Regions from separate parts of the Streptomyces sp. PTL18 genome, predicted to be linked through region 1. Evidence: predicted binding sites of a transcription regulator. Region 1 holds the regulator's gene; the other holds the start of a gene.

Region 1 (8,237 bases):
TGCAGCGTCTGCGTGAGGCTGCCGAGAAGGCCAAGATCGAGCTGTCCTCCTCCACCGAGACCTCGATCAACCTGCCCTACATCACCGCCTCCGCCGAGGGTCCGCTGCACCTGGACGAGAAGCTCACCCGGGCGCAGTTCCAGCAGCTGACGGCCGACCTGCTGGAGCGGTGCAAGACGCCCTTCCACAACGTCATCAAGGACGCCGGCATCTCCATCAACGAGATCGACCACGTCGTGCTCGTCGGTGGCTCCACCCGTATGCCCGCGGTCGCCGAGCTCGTCAAGGAGCTGACCGGCGGCAAGGAGGCCAACAAGGGCGTGAACCCGGACGAGGTCGTCGCCATCGGCGCCTCGCTCCAGGCCGGTGTCCTCAAGGGCGAGGTCAAGGACGTCCTGCTCCTCGACGTGACCCCGCTGTCCCTCGGTATCGAGACCAAGGGCGGCATCATGACCAAGCTGATCGAGCGCAACACCACGATCCCGACGAAGCGTTCGGAGATCTTCACCACGGCGGAGGACAACCAGCCGTCCGTGCAGATCCAGGTCTACCAGGGCGAGCGCGAGATCGCGGCGTACAACAAGAAGCTCGGCATGTTCGAGCTGACCGGTCTGCCGCCGGCGCCCCGTGGCGTCCCGCAGATCGAGGTCTCCTTCGACATCGACGCCAACGGCATCATGCACGTCACGGCGAAGGACCTCGGCACCGGCAAGGAGCAGAAGATGACCGTCACCGGCGGCTCCTCGCTCCCGAAGGAAGAGGTCGACCGCATGCGCGAGGAGGCCGAGCGCTACGCGGAGGAGGACCACAAGCGCCGCGAGGCCGCCGAGGCCCGCAACCAGGGCGAGCAGCTCGTCTACCAGACCGAGAAGTTCCTCAAGGACAACGAGGACAAGGTCCCGGGCGAGATCAGGACCGAGGTCGAGTCCGCCGTCGCCGAGCTGAAGGAGAAGCTCAAGGGCGAGGACACGGCCGAGATCCGCTCCGCCACCGAGAAGGTCGCGGCCGTCTCCCAGAAGCTGGGCCAGGCCATGTACGCCGACGCCCAGGCCGCGCAGGCCGCCGCCGGCGGTGCCTCGGCCGGTGCCGGTGAGGCCAAGGCCGACGACGACGTGGTGGACGCCGAGATCGTCGACGACGAGCGGAAGGACGGTGCCGCGTGACGGAGGAGACCCCGGGCTTCGAGGAGAAGCCTGACGTCCCCTCCGGCGCCACCCCTGATGACGCCGAGCCGCAGGCCGCCTCCCCCTCTTCGGAGGAGGCGGCGGCCCCGGCGGGGGACGCAAGCGACAACAACGCCGGTCTGGTGGCGCAGCTGGACCAGGTGCGCACGGCGCTGGGCGAGCGCACGATGGACCTCCAGCGACTCCAGGCCGAGTACCAGAACTACCGCCGCCGCGTCGAGCGCGACCGGATCGCGGTCAAGGAGATGGCCGTCGCCAACCTCCTGACCGAGCTCCTGCCCGTGCTCGACGACATCGGCCGCGCACGCGAACACGGCGAATTGGTGGGCGGTTTCAAGTCCGTCGCCGAGTCGCTGGAGACCGTCGCGGCGAAGATGGGTCTGCAGCAGTTCGGCAAGGAGGGCGAGCCCTTCGACCCGACCATCCACGAGGCCCTGATGCACAGCTACGCGCCGGACGTCACGGAGACGACGTGCGTGGCGATTCTGCAGCCCGGGTATCGCTTCGGCGAGCGCACCATCCGCCCCGCGCGGGTGGCCGTCGCCGAGCCGCAGCCGGGGGCGCAGACGGTCAAGGCCGAGGAGACGACCGAGGCGGGCGACGACAAGGAGAACGGTGGCCCGGACGAGGGCTGACGTACACCACGAAGGCACAGGGAAGGAGGGACGTCGGGGATGAGCACCAAGGACTTCATCGAGAAGGACTACTACAAGGTCCTCGGCGTCCCCAAGGACGCCACCGAGGCCGAGATCAAGAAGGCGTACCGGAAGCTCGCCCGCGAGTACCACCCGGACGCCAACAAGGGGAACGCCAAGGCGGAGGAACGTTTCAAGGAGATCTCCGAGGCGAACGACGTCCTCGGCGATCCCAAGAAGCGCAAGGAGTACGACGAGGCCCGCGCCCTGTTCGGCAACGGCGGGTTCCGTCCCGGTCCCGGGGCGGGCGGCTCCTTCAACTTCGACCTGGGCGACCTCTTCGGCGGCCAGGGCGGCGCCGGGGGTGGCTTCGGCGGCGGTCTCGGTGACGTCTTCGGGGGCCTGTTCAACCGCGGCGGCGGCGCGGGCACGCGTACCCAGCCCCGGCGCGGCCAGGACATCGAGTCCGAGGTCACACTGAGCTTCATGGAGGCGGTGGACGGCGCGACCGTGCCGCTGCGCATGTCCTCGCAGTCACCGTGCAAGGCCTGTTCGGGCACCGGCGACCAGAACGGCACACCGCGCGTGTGCCCGACCTGCGTCGGCACCGGGCAGGTGGCGCGCGGCTCGGGCGGCGGCTTCTCGCTGACCGACCCGTGCCCGGACTGCAAGGGGCGCGGGCTGATCGCGGAGCACCCGTGCGAGGTCTGCAAGGGCAGCGGCCGGGCCAAGTCGTCCCGGACGATGCAGGTGCGCATCCCGGCGGGCGTGTCCGACGGGCAGCGCATCCGGCTGCGCGGCAAGGGCGCACCCGGCGAGCGGGGCGGCCTGGCCGGCGACCTGTACGTGGTCGTGCACGTCAATCCGCACCCCGTCTTCGGCCGCAAGGACGACAACCTCACGGTGACCGTGCCGGTGACGTTCGCGGAGGCGGCGCTCGGTGCCGACATCCGGGTGCCCACCCTCGGCGGGCCCCCGGTGACGCTGAAGCTGCCCCCCGGCACCCCGAACGGGCGTACTATGCGCGCCCGTGGAAAGGGCGCGGTCCGCAAGGACGGCACCCGCGGCGACCTGCTGGTCACCGTGGAGGTGAGTGTCCCGAAGGACCTGTCGGGGAAGGCTCGTGACGCGCTGGAGGCGTATCGCGAGGCAACCGCGGGCGAGGACCCGCGGGCGGAGCTGTTCCAGGCCGCGAAGGGAGCATGATGCGATGGACGGCCGTCGACGCAACCCGTATGAGCTGACCGAGGACACGCCGGTCTACGTCATCTCGGTGGCGGCCCAGCTCTCCGGACTGCACCCGCAGACGCTGCGCCAGTACGACCGCCTGGGGCTCGTGTCCCCGGACCGCACCGCGGGCCGGGGCCGGCGCTACTCGGCCCGCGACATCGAACTGCTCCGCCAGGTTCAGCAGTTGTCGCAGGACGAGGGCATCAATCTGGCCGGCATCAAGCGCATCATCGAACTGGAGAACCAGGTCGCCGCGCTCCAGTCCCGTGTCGCGGAACTTCAGGCCGCGCTCGACGGCGCGGCGGCGGCGATGCGTCAGCGCGAGGCGGCCGTCCACGCCTCCTACCGCCGCGACCTGGTGCCGTACCAGGAGGTGCAGCAGACCAGCGCGCTGGTGGTGTGGCGCCCGAAGCGGCAGCAGCAGGACTGAGGGGAACACCCGACGGCGAAGGGGCCCGCGGCGCAGCGCGGGCCCCTTCGCCGTGCCGGAGCCGGTGAGCTTCGGGGCGGCGGGCGGGGGCAGGTCCGAGAGGCGGCCGGGCCCTGGCGGGGCTGCCGGACGACTCGTTGGCGGGCACGACGGCGGTGGCCGCCGCGGCGGTCGTGCGTCGTCTGGCTGGGTTTATTCGGCCCTCTGATCGGATCGGGACGCGGCAAGGCATCCGTGATCACGACCCGTGGGACGAGGGAGAGGCTGTACAGGAACTTTACTTTTCGCTGACTCTTCGGGGAGCCGGACGTTCGACACCCACTTGTGGATGCGTGACGAAGATCACGTTTCATGGAAATTTACCGAAGCGCTGAGATCCGTCGGCTGGTTGACCTTGTGTCAGGTACCGATCGCGCCAGGTGACGGACTGAATTCGCATCAGGCGGGCAGGGGCGGAGTGCCGCCACGCGACGCTCCCTTGGTTTTCACTTGACTCGCACAGTGATCCTGTTGCCATCTCGTTAACCCGTAGTTCTTGACGCTGCGTACCGTCCCCGCGTTGGCTTTCAGCCACCTGGGTCGCAACGCTGCTCCCTCGCCCGGAAGGCACCTGATGTGATTGCTCGTACCACCCGTAGGACCGCTGTGCGTCGTACCGCCATGGCCCTGGCCGCCTCGGCGTCGGCCGTCTCGCTCGCCGCGTGCGGGGTCATCGACGGAGTCGGCGGCAGCAGCAGCTCCGCCACGCCGAAGAAGGGCAACGACATCACGGTCGGTCTCCTTTTGCCCGAGAAGGAGAACCCGCGGTACGACAAGTTCGACTACCCCATCATCAAGAAGCAGGTCGCCTCCCTCACCGACAACAAGGGCAAGGTCGTCTACGCCAACGCCGACGCCGACCCGGCCACGCAGAGCAAGCAGCTCGACCAGATGATCGCCGACAAGGTGGACGTGCTGCTGGTGGACGCGGTCGACGCCAAGGCCATCGCGCCCGGCGTGCAGAAGGCCAAGGACGCGGGCATCCCGGTCATCGCCTACGACCGTCTCGCCCAGGGCCCGATCGACGCGTACATCTCCTTCGACAACGAACTGGTCGGCCAGGTCCAGGGCCGCGCCCTCACGGACGCGCTCGGAGCCAAGGCGTCGAGCAGCAAGATCGTCATGATGAACGGCTCGCCCACCGACCCGAACGCGGCGCAGTTCAAGGAGGGCGCGCTCAGCGAGCTCCAGGGCAAGGTCAACATCGTCAAGTCCTACGACACCAAGGACTGGAAGCCGGAGAACGCCAAGGCGAACATGGCGCAGGCGATCCAGGCTGTCGGCCTGGGCAACATCGCCGCGGTCTACTCCGCGAACGACGGCATGGCCGGCGCCGTCATCGAAGCGCTGAAGGAGGCGGGCGCCAGCAAGATCCCGCCGGTGACCGGGCAGGACGCGGCGCTGGACGCGGTGCAGCGGATCGTCTCCGGTGAGCAGTACATGAGCGTGTACAAGTCGTACCCGGAGGAGGCCAACAACGCGGCCGAGATGGCCGTGGCCAAGGTCCAGGGCCGCTCGATCGAGTTCGACGCGCTGACCCGTGACCACGTCGACAGCCCGACGGAGAAGAAGATCCCGTCGATGCTCGTGCCGGTGGTCGCCCTGACGAAGGACAACATCAAGGACACGGTGATCCAGGACGGCATCTACACCGTCAGGGACATCTGCACCGGGAAGTACAGGGCGGACTGCTCCGCCATCGGCCTCCGGTGACCCGGCCCCGGGATGCCCGGCGGCCGGCGTGCCCGCCCGGATCCCGGCCCCGTCTCTGCGGCCCGCACCCCGAAAGGGGCGCGGGCCGCAGCCCGTTCGGTCCGCCCGTGTGCGATCGGCGACCCCGGTCAGCTTGGTGCAGCGGACGGTCCGGAGGTGGGGAGAAACCGGGAGGTTACAGGGCAAGGGCGGCCGTCGGGGCGGGCGAGCCGTGTTGCGGTGGCGGGCGGCTCCGCGCATAGTTGCGCTGCGAAGGCGTGCGGGGGCGCGGCGCGGACGGCGCGCGTCCGTGTGCGTGAGGGAGTCGCCGGCGGGCCGCGTCGCGCGGGACGCGGGAGCCAGGAGTCGTAAGCCAGGGGTGGAAGATGGCCGGGCACGGGAGGGACGCGCATCCACACGGTGCTGACCGGCTCTGCGAGGCCGGGACCCGCGTGTACTCCCGGGCGGTGCGTCGCGGGCGGGTGCCCCGCGCCGACGCCGCGAAGGTGCCCTGCCTGCTGGAGCTGGCGCTGCTGCACCCCGACCCCGACGACATGGACTGGCTGGTGCCGACCGCCCCGCAGGAGGTCATGACCCGCCTGCTGCGCGGTGTGCACGAGGAGGTCTCCGCGAGCCAGGCGCGGGTCGGCACGGCCGTGGCCGCCGTCGAGTGGTACGCCGGGCTGGACGGCCGTGAGCAGGGCCCTCAGGAGGGCGTGGCGATCCGGGTGCTGGACGGGCTGACGCGGATCCGCGCCGCCATGGACGAGGCGACGGAACGGTGCACGACCGAGGTGCTGACCGTGCAGCCGGGCGGTATCCGCCGCGAGGAGGAGCTGGCCGAGGGCCTGCCGCGGGCGCTGGAGATGCGCCGCCGGGGCGTGCGCATGCGCGACCTGTACACGCATGTCGCCCGGCACGGCCAGGGCCTGCACACCTATCTGGAGCTGATGGGCGACGCCGCCGAGGCGCGCACCCTGGACGAGGTGCCCGAGCGGCTGATCCTCTTCGACCGCACCGTGGCCTTCGTCCCCGCGAACGCGGACCGGACGATCGCGCTGGAACTGCGCCATCCGGCCCTCATCGAGTACCTGGTGACCGTCTTCGAACGCCTGTGGCGTCTCGCGATCCCGCTCACCTCACCGCTGCCCGAGACGGGCATCGACGGCATCACCCACCGGGAGCGCTCCATCGCGGCGCTGCTCGCCGAGGGCCACCAGGACGCGGTGGTCGCCGAACGGCTCGGCATCAGCGTCCGCACCTGCCGCGCGCACATCGCCCGCCTGTCCGAGACCCTGGGCGCGGCGAGCCGTACGCAGCTCGGGGTACGGATCGCCCAGGCGGGCCTGGACGGTCCGCCGCGCGCGCCGGAGTTGCTGCCGGTGACCGCTCCGCGTGCTCCGGAACCGCCGGCCGAGCTGTGAGGCCGCTCCGGTGCGGGCCGGTCCGGGTGCGGCTCGCCGCGTCCCTTCCCGCGGCTTTGGTGCCCCCGCTTCCGCGCTCCCCCTCAGTGCTCCTGCTTCAGGATGCCCGACTCGGCTATGAGGTAGCCGAGTTGGGCACGGCTTCCGCTGCCCAGGGCCTGGGCCAGCTTGGCGATGTGGGCCCGGCAGGTGCGGACGTTCATCCCCAGCCGGCGGGCGATGGCCTCGTCGACGTGGCCCTCGACCAGGAGCTTGGCGATGGAGTGCTGGATCTCCGTGATGCCGTCGGGGGCGGTTTCGTACCGGGCTCCGGTGCTCAACGGCACGGCGCGGGCCCACATGAACTCGAAGACCTTGATCAGGTACCGGACCAGACCCGGGTGCCGGAGTTCCAGGGCGACCTGGCGGTCGTCCCGCGTGGGGATGAACGCCACTGTCTCGTCGCAGATGATGAGACGCTCCACCAGCTCGTCGATGGTGCGGTACTCCACCTTGCCGTCGGAGAACTGCGCGACGTAGCCCAGCGTCTCGGGGCTGTAGCGGGCGGTGTGCTGGTAGAGGGTCCGGATGCGCACGCCACGCTCGATCAGCGGCCTGTCACGTTCCAGGCCCTGCACGAGAATGTGCTCGAGGCGGCGGCTGCTCGGCTGTACGGTGAGCATTTCTGACTGGCACTCGGCCGTGGCGAGGTCCAGTGCCGCGTTGATCCTCTCCAGGCCCTCGAGCACGGTGATGGAGTGCGTCGGGGTCGTGACCTGGGCGCTCAGTGTCATGAACGGCTCGAAGGCATCGGCGAGTTCGATCGACAGCCGCCTGCGCTCGGCGATCTCGCGCTCGATCGGATTGAGCCGGTGGGCGAGGGCGACGGACGGGGGGACGGGGCGCAGCCAGTTCGGGTCGTCGGGATCGGGGTGGAGAAGGGCGAACTCCATCAGGCAGGGGGCGGGCTCCGCGTCCTCGCGTGCGATGCGTCCGGTGCGCAGTGCGTTCGCGTACAGACGGCTGCCTTCATCGCACAGCTCGGTCATCGCATGGGGATGTGACGCTTTGGTCGGATTTGCCACGAAATCTCCACCCCCCAGGGTCCTGAACATGCAGGAACATGATGCACCGATTGTGTGGCCATGACGTGCCCGAATGAGCCATCGTCTTGTTCGACGGGGGAAGAGGGGACCTTCAAGTGAGGACGAAGCCGACTATGAGCAAGAGAATGCTTCGCTCGGTGCTTGTTGCCACCGTCTCCGCCGTTTTGGCCATGGGCGCGTTGAGTGGCCTCTCGGGCGAGAAGGGCGATGCTCGGGCGGACAGCACCTGGGGAGTCGTCAAGGGCGGTGCTGTGAGTGGCGGCAGTGCCGACGCGGCTTCTCCGGTGGGTGAAGACGACAGCACGTGGGGCTGAACCGATGACGACTCCACCCGACGACCGCTCCTTCCGCCGCGAAATGGCCACCGCCTACCGCTCCGGCTGGCACTTCATCGACCTGGCCACCGCCATCCCCCATAGCGGTGACTCGTTGATGGTGACCGTGTTCGGGGAGCCCGTCGTCGTCACCAGGGACGAGGACGAGGACGTGCGGGCGTACCGGCTGCTGCGGCGGCCCCG
Region 2 (8,237 bases), on a different contig from region 1:
AGGCCCTCGCCGCTCTCCTGTTCGTAGGGGTCCTCCGGGGCGAAGTCGGCGAGCCGGACGTTGAGCGCCCTCATCCGCTCGGCGGTCATGCCGATGCCCTCGTCCTGGACGGAGAGCATCACCTCGCCGCTCTCCAGGAGCCAGCCCGAAACCTCGACGGGCACGTCCGGCGGGGAGAACGCGGTGGCGTTCTCCATGAGTTCGGCCAGCAGGTGGGACAGGTCGTCGGCGGCGAATCCGGCGACGTGCGCGTGCGGTGGCAGTGCGGCGATCCGGACGCGCTCGTAGCGCTCGATCTCGCTGACGGCGGCGCGGACCACGTCGACGAGCGGTACCGGCACGGCGTGCTGCTGGACGTGCTCGGCTCCGGCCAGGACGAGGAGGTTCTCGCTGTGGCGCCGCATGACCGTGGCGAAGTGGTCCAGCTTGAACAGCGTGGACAGCCGCTCCGGGTCCTGCTCCCGCTCCTCCAGGCCCTCGATGACGGTCAGCTGGCGCTCGACCAGGCCGAGGGTGCGCAGGGCGAGGTTGACGAAGGTGGAGTGGATACTGTGCCGGACCTGCTGCAGGTGGGTGGCGGCCCGGGCGAGTTCGGCGCGCAGCTTCTCCCGTTCGTCGGCCATGGTCTGCCGCTGGCCGACGAGGTGCTTGCGGTCGGCCTCCAGGGTGGACAGTCGCTCCTGGAGGGCGAGGGCGTGGGCGTGCAGGGCGTTGACGGAGCGGACGACCTGGGCGAACTCGTCGTTGCGGCCCGTGAACCTCACCGGTTCCTCGGCGGCCGGGTCGGCGGCCACGCGCGCGGTGCCGAGGCGGAGCACGGCGAGCGGGCGGGTGAGGCTGCGGGCCATGGCCATGGCGATGCCGACGGCGACGAGCAGCAGCACCCCGAGGACGGCGATGCGGATCTCCAGCGCGGTGACGTCGTTGTCGCGCTGCTGGGCGAGGTCCTTGCTGCGGCCCTGGTAGAGGGAGGACTCGACGCCGCGCATCAGGTCGACGCGGGCGGAGAGGGCGGCGTCGACCTTCTTGGTGCTCAGGCCGAGGTCGCTGTCGGACAGGGTGGGCTGGTCGGTGAGGTCGGCGAGGTACTTCTCGGCGGAGGACACCTCGGGGCCGGTGACCGTGGAGTCGTAGGAGGACTTGGCCGCGGCGGGCGCGGTGTCACGGAAGCCGGCGATCGCCGCCTCGGAGCGGACGGCGGCCTGCTGGGCTGCGGCGGTGAGCGCGTCGCGCTGCTTGGTGTCGGCGTCCGAGGCGGTGCTCGTGGTGGTCGGCAGGCCGGTGACCGGGCTGATGACGGTCCGGGTGGTGCGCGGGATGTTCAGGGCCGCGAGGAGCAGTCCGCGGGCGGCGGCGGCCTGCTGCACGGCGGTGTCGAGCTCGGCGAGGGAGTGGGCGCCGGAGCCCGCGCGCGGCGGCATCGCGTCGGCCAGCTGCTCGGCGAGGGCGTGCAGCTCGGTGATGACGGCGGAATACGCCTGGTGCGCCTGGAGAGCGGTGCTCTTGCCGGTGAGCGCCGATCGCCGTACGGCGGCCACGTCGTCGAGGTCCTTGCGCAGGCCGGCCGAGAGGTCCGGGTTGGCGCGGAGGTCCTCGATCTCCCGGTCGACGCGCGCGCTCCGCTGCTCGGCGGGCGCCTTGGACCCGGGGCGTCCCGCGGCCACGTACGAGGTGACGTCGTCGCGTTCGTCGGCCAGCGAGTGGGCGAGGACCAGCGCGTCCTGGGTCTGCTCGGCGAGGGTGACCAGGTTCTGGGAGTCGTGCAGCTGCCCGGAGGCGGCGACCACGCTCGGCGCCCCGGCCCCGGCGATGGCGGCGGCGACCACGGCCACCGCGATGATCAGACGGTTGCGCACATGGGCGGCGCGGCCGCGGCCCGCGGACTCGGTCGAGGCCGCCTGCCCGGGGGCCGTCTGCTTGCCTGTGCTCCGAGGCCGCGTCTTCTGCACCGGTGCTCGCACTTCCTCACTCGTGTACCCATGGGCCCGGGGTGACGTTCCGTCAACGGGAATGCCGACCCGGTACGACGGCTTCCGACCCTCCCAGTGCCGGTGGGCAGAGGTCTCGCTTCGCCTGACCCGCCACCCGAAGGAGTGAACATCGGCGGGGAGTTGGCGGGCAAGTTCCTCTGGCGCGTGCGGAGGCCTTGCACGACGGGCCGGTTGGACGTCTGCGGCGCACTTTGGCAATATTCGCCGCCACGCTTCACCGGAAGCGATTATTCCGTATCAAACCAGGCGACTGAGCTGCGCGACCGCATCGATTCCGCGACCATTGACGGCCTTTCGCGGACCTTGTGAAGGCCTCGTGCAGACTGGCTGGATGCGTATTGAGCTGACCTCCGAGCCCGGCGGCGCGACCCGCCCCAACGAGGACTTCGCCGCGCTCGCGCTTCCGGCTTCAGGGCAGGGCGGAGCGCTGGTCGTCCTGGACGGGGTGACCCCGCCCGGCGGCGACGACGGTTGTCTTCATTCCGTCCCCTGGTTCTGCGCGCGCCTGGGCGGCCTGCTGACCGAACTGTCCGTTTCCCGCCGGGATCTGACGCTGTCCGAGGTCCTTGCGGAGGCCGTTCTCCGTACCGCCGACACCCACGCCTCGACTTGTGACCTTTCTCACCCGCGTACCCCCCAGGCGACCGTGGCCCTCGCCCGCTGGTCCGACACCGCGGTGGAGTACCTGGTCCTGTCCGACGCGGCGCTCCTCGTCGAGGCCTCCGACGGCACGGTCACCGCTCTCCTGGACGACCGCCTCGCCCGCCTCCCGCGCGCGGCCCTGGCCACGGACGCGCTGGTGGACGCGACCGTCCGCAACAAGGAGGGCGGTTTCTTCACGGCGGCCGCGGATCCCTCGGTCGCGGCCCGCGCGGTCACCGGCGAACTGCCGCGCGGGCGGGTGCGCGCCCTCGCGGCCCTGACGGACGGCGCGACCCGCTGGACGGAGAAGTTCCGCCAGGGCGACTGGACGGATCTGTTCACGGTCGTCCGCAAGGAGGGAGCAGCGGCGCTGGTGGAACGCGTACGGGAGCTGGAGCGCGCCGACCGCGGGGAACGGACGCATCTCGGCCGCGGCAAGACGCACGACGACGCGACGGTGGTGTACGTGGAGCCTTGGCGCCTCGCACCATGAGCGTCCGCGTTCAGGTCGCGTGGTGAGGTGCCGTCCGGTGCCGTGCGTGGCAAGGCGCCGGAGAGTCCTGGATGGGGACCCCTGCCCGAGCGGAGCCGGGAGCTTGGAGGAGGAGCTACCAGGGCTTTTCCGCAACGCGGCGTGGGCCCCTGCCCGAAGAGCTCGGCGGAGTGCGGTGCCGGGCGGCGCGACCCGGGCGGGCATGGGGCAAGGCCCCCTCAGGGCTCCCCGCAGGACTCCTGCGTCTGGCAGGGCCACTGCGTCTGCAGGGCTACTGCGCCTGTAGGACTACTGCTTCTCCATGCCCAGGTTGAGCCGGTGCAGCAGCCGCGCCAGTTCCGCGACCTCGCGCGGGTCCCAGTGGGCGAGCTTGTCCACATAGCGGGCGCGGCGGGCCTCGCGGACGCGGCCGACGCGCCGCCGGCCCTCCTCCGTCAGGTGCACGAGCCAGGCACGGCCGTCGGCCGGGTCGGGCTCCCGGGCGACCAGGCCGAGCTCCTCCAGGGCGCGCAGCTGGCGGGACATCGTGGCCTTGCCGACACCGATGTAGGCGGCGAGTTCCGTGGCGCGCTGGCGGCCGCACTCGTCCAGTCGTACGAGCAGCCCGTACGCGGCGGACTCCAGGTCCGGGTGGACCTCCCGGGCCATCTGGCCCGCGTTGGCGCGGGCACGCCGCAGGAACACGGTCAACTCACGCTCGAGCGCCAGGAACTCCTGGTCCACGCCACCGGACCGGTCCGCGCCGTCCGACGGCGCGCCGGGTTCCACCGAACGCCGCTCGCCGTTTCCGTCCTCGTGCACGTCAGTCACCTGATCCGGTTTCCCGTTCCTCGCAGTTTCCGCCGAAGGTCGCCGTTGGCGCAGCTCGTGTCAGTATTTCGCAGTCGCGGACCGATGGCAGCACCGGTCCATGGCGAAGGCCCGGGCCTCCCTCACGAAACCCGGGCCTTCCCTCATCCCGTGGCGCCCGTCACGCCGCCACGGGAACCTCCGGCGTCGCGTCGCTCGTGGCGGGCTCGAGCGCCAGCTGAAGGACCTGGCGGACGTCCGTGACGGCGTGCACGTCGAGCTTGTCCAGCACCTCGGCCGGGACGTCGTCCAGGTCGGGCTCGTTGCGCTTGGGGATGATCACCGTGGTGATCCCCGCCCGGTGCGCGGCGAGCAGCTTCTGCTTCACCCCGCCGATCGGCAGCACACGCCCGGTGAGCGAGACCTCGCCGGTCATCGCCACGTCCGTGCGGACCAGCCGGCCCGACAGCAGCGAGGCCAGCGCGGTGGTCATGGTGATGCCCGCGCTCGGACCGTCCTTGGGAACCGCGCCCGCCGGGAAGTGGATGTGCACGCCGCGGTCCTTGAGATCCCCGACGGGCAGCTCCAGTTCGGCACCGTGGGAGCGCAGGAAGCTGAGCGCGATCTGCGCGGACTCCTTCATCACGTCGCCGAGCTGACCGGTCAGGGTCACGCCCGCCGCGCCCGTCTCCGGGTCGGCCAGCGAGGCCTCGACGTACAGCACGTCGCCGCCCGCTCCGGTGACCGCGAGGCCGGTCGCCACACCCGGGACCGCGGTGCGCCGCTCGGCCGGGTCCTGGGCGGACTCGGGCACGTGGTGCGGGCGTCCGAGCAGTCCGCGCAGGTCCTCGTCCCGGACCGTGAAGGGCAGCTCCCGTTCGCCGAGTTCGTGCTGGGCGGCGACCTTGCGCAGCAGCCGCGCGATGGACCGCTCCAGGGTGCGCACGCCCGCCTCGCGCGTGTACTCGCCGGCGAGCCTGCGCAGCGCGGCCTCCTCGATCGTGACCTCGTCCTTGTTCAGGCCGGCCCGCTCCAGCTGGCGCGGGAGCAGGTGGTCACGGGCGATGACGACCTTCTCGTCCTCGGTGTAGCCGTCCAGGCGGACGATGTCCATGCGGTCGGCCAGCGCCTCCGGGATGGCCTCCAGGACGTTGGCCGTGGCCAGGAACACCACGTCCGACAGGTCGAGTTCGACCTCCAGGTAGTGGTCGCGGAAGGTGTGGTTCTGCGCCGGGTCCAGCACCTCCAGCAGGGCCGCGGCCGGGTCGCCGCGGAAGTCGGAGCCCACCTTGTCGATCTCGTCGAGCAGGACGACCGGGTTCATGGACCCGGCCTCCTTGATGGCGCGGACGACACGGCCGGGCAGCGCGCCGACATACGTGCGCCGGTGGCCGCGGATCTCGGCCTCGTCGCGGACGCCGCCGAGGGCGACGCGGACGAACGTGCGGCCCATGGCGTGCGCGACGGACTCGCCGAGGCTGGTCTTGCCGACGCCGGGCGGGCCGACGAGCGCGAGCACGGCACCCCCGCGGCGGCCGCCCACGACGCCGAGCCCCCGGTCGGCGCGCCGCTTGCGCACCGCCAGGTACTCGGTGATGCGCTCCTTCACGTCCTCAAGGCCCGCGTGCTCGGCGTCGAGGATCTCCTTGGCGCCACGGATGTCGTAGGCGTCCTCGGTGTGCTCGTTCCACGGCATCTCGAGGACGGTGTCCAGCCAGGTGCGGATCCAGGAGACCTCGGGCGACTGGTCGCTGGTGCGCTCGAACTTGTCGACCTCCTTGAGGGCGGCCTCGCGGACCTTCTCGGGGAGGTCGGCGGCCTCCACGCGGGCGCGGTAGTCGTCGGACTCCTCGCCCTCGGCGGTGTCGCCGTTCAGCTCGCGCAGCTCCTTGCGGACGGCTTCGAGCTGGCGGCGCAGCAGGAACTCGCGCTGCTGCTTGTCGACGCCCTCCTGGACGTCCTTGGCGATGGACTCGGCGACCTCCTGCTCGGCGAGGTGGTCGCGCAGCTGCCGGGTGGCGAGCTTCAGCCGGGCCACCGGGTCGGTGGTCTCCAGCAGTTCGACCTTCTGTTCGATGGTGAGGAAGGGCGAGTAGCCGGAGTTGTCGGCGAGCGCGGAGACGTCGTCGATGGCCTGGACACGGTCGACGACCTGCCAGGCGCCGCGCTTCTTCAGCCAGCCGGCGACGACGGCCTTGTACTCCTTGACGAGTTCGGCGACGTGGCCGGGCAGCGGGTCGGGAACCGTCTCGTCGATGCGTGTCCCCTCGACCCACAGCGCCGCGCCGGGCCCGGTGGTGCCCGCACCGATCCTCACCCGTCCCACGCCGCGGATGAGCGCCCCCGGGTCGCCGTCCGCGAGCCGGCCGACCTGCTCGACGGTGCCGAGGACGCCGTTGGCGGCGTAGGTGCCGTCGATGCGTGGAACGAGCAGGACCCTGGGCTTTCCGGGCTCCGAGCGGGCGGCCGCCTGGGCGGCCTCCACCGCAGCGCGCACCTCGGAGTCGCTCAGGTCCAGCGGGACCACCATGCCGGGCAGGACAACCTCGCCGTCGAGCGGCAGCACAGGCAGGGTGAGCGGTGTGGACGTCGAAGCCATGATCTCCCCTTCGGCAGTCAAGTTGAGCTGTGGTGACTCAATGCACGAGAGGATTCGATTGTTCCCCACCTACTGTTCGCTCTGGGCGATCAGTTGGGGCGACCGCTGTGGCCGGGCACGGAGCGGCGCCGGGTCAGCTCGTCGGCGCGGCTGCGGCCCCCGTCAGGGCCCAGCGCCGTACCAGCGGCCAGGTCCCGACGCCGATCGCCAGCGCCAGCAGGTGGCCCCAGTTGCTCAGCGGGTCCGTGAACTCGGCCAGGTCCTGCAGGAGTAGCGCGGTGAACACGATCAGCACCGTCCAGCGCAGCGACGGCCGCAGCACCCCCGTCAGCGCGCCCAGACTCGCCGCCACGCCGAAGCTGATGCCGTAGTCGAGGCGGTGCAGGGAACTGTCCGGCAGATGCCCCGCCAGCACCGCGAGGCCGACCGGGACCTCGGTGCCCAGCGTCGCGAGCACATGGCCGAGCAGAAAGACGACCGCCGTGCGCGCGCCGCCTATGCGCCGCTCCAGCGCCGTCAGCACGACCAGGAAGACGAGCGCGTAGTACGACATCATCCCGCCGGCGATCCACAGCGCGCTGGCCAGCAGCACCACCACCGGACTGCGCGTCAGATGTGCGACGTCCGTGCTGGATCCCCGGTACAGGGCGTTCACCAGCGACGGATCGGCGTACCGGGCGAACAGGGAGGTCACCAGCAGCACGGCGGCGTATCCGAAGGTGAACGGTGCCCGCTCGGGGCCCGGCAGCAGCTCGAGCAGGCGCGGGGCCGTCCACCGCACCGGCAGCGGGACCGGGGGCGCGACGGGCGGCGGCGCGGTGCGCTGGCGCGGCATGCCGTCCAGAAGCGGCGCGCCCGTCCCGGTGGGCGTGAGCGTGGCGTCGGCCGAGACCGTACGTTCCAAGGTGCGGCGCTCCTTCCGTCCCGCTCCACCCTTCGCGCCACGCCGGTCGCTGTCTATGACCGACGCCACCCGAGGGCGTGATTCAAAGCAACTTCTCAGGCGGTTTCCGCGTCCGGTGCGGTCGCGCACGACGGTCGGCCGCCGGCGGCGGCGCGTCCGGCCGCGGGGAGGAAAATGCGTCGTCCCGCACCCCGCCCGTCACCAGAATGTGGCCCATGCCTCATCCGTACGACACCGACGACACCGGCGACACCGACGCCACCCCCATGGTCCTGGACCGTCGTGAGGGCCCGCACGGCGAGGTCGTGCTGCGGCGCCACGGTGAGCTGCTGCAGATCATCGCCAACGGCTGTTTCCTGATGGACACCTCCGACGGGCGCTCGGAACGGCTGCTGGTGGAGGCCGCTTCGCACGCCCTGGACGGCCGCCCGGACCCGAGCGTGCTGATCGGCGGACTCGGCGTCGGTTTCTCGCTCGCGCACGCGGCGGCCGACCCCCGCTGGGGGCGCATCACCGTCGTCGAACGCGAACGCGCCGTCATCGACTGGCACCTCGCCGGCCCCCTGGCCGCGCTGTCCGCCGAGGCGCTCACCGATCCGCGCACCCGCATCGTGGAAGCCGACCTCCTCGCCCACGTCAATGAGACATCGGACACGTATGACGCACTGTGCCTGGACATCGACAACGGGCCCGCCTGGACGGTCACGGACGACAACGGCAGCCTCTACTCGGCGGCCGGACTCGCAAGCTGTGCAAGGGCGTTGAGACCCGGCGGCGTGCTCGCGGTGTGGTCGGCCGCGCCGTCCCCGGAATTTGAAG

What was found. The regulator HspR, encoded in region 1, represses chaperone genes until heat shock. The targets are predictions, from matches to a motif close to TTGAGNNNNNNNNNCTCAA.
Region 2: lon (endopeptidase La) is a predicted target of HspR. The motif match lies at 6,537-6,555, and genes of this name have one in related genera.

The regions. Positions count from the first base shown of each region.
Region 1 is NZ_JCAJZO010000020.1:89,828-98,064, reverse strand. It holds gene dnaK (molecular chaperone DnaK) at 1-1,163, shown strand, start outside; gene grpE (nucleotide exchange factor GrpE) at 1,160-1,819, shown strand; gene dnaJ (molecular chaperone DnaJ) at 1,859-3,025, shown strand; gene AC5WS8_RS29475 (heat shock protein transcriptional repressor HspR) at 3,030-3,479, shown strand; gene AC5WS8_RS29470 (sugar ABC transporter substrate-binding protein) at 4,125-5,231, shown strand; gene AC5WS8_RS29465 (helix-turn-helix transcriptional regulator) at 5,597-6,634, shown strand; gene AC5WS8_RS29460 (helix-turn-helix transcriptional regulator) at 6,718-7,662, opposite strand; gene AC5WS8_RS29455 (hypothetical protein) at 7,833-8,033, shown strand; gene AC5WS8_RS29450 (Rieske (2Fe-2S) protein) at 8,038-8,237, shown strand, end outside.
Region 2 is NZ_JCAJZO010000009.1:74,479-82,715, forward strand. It holds gene AC5WS8_RS18985 (sensor histidine kinase) at 1-1,949, opposite strand, end outside; gene AC5WS8_RS18990 (protein phosphatase 2C domain-containing protein) at 2,323-3,126, shown strand; gene AC5WS8_RS18995 (MarR family winged helix-turn-helix transcriptional regulator) at 3,415-3,927, opposite strand; gene lon (endopeptidase La) at 4,097-6,514, opposite strand; gene AC5WS8_RS19005 (rhomboid-like protein) at 6,648-7,418, opposite strand; gene AC5WS8_RS19010 (spermidine synthase family protein) at 7,634-8,237, shown strand, end outside.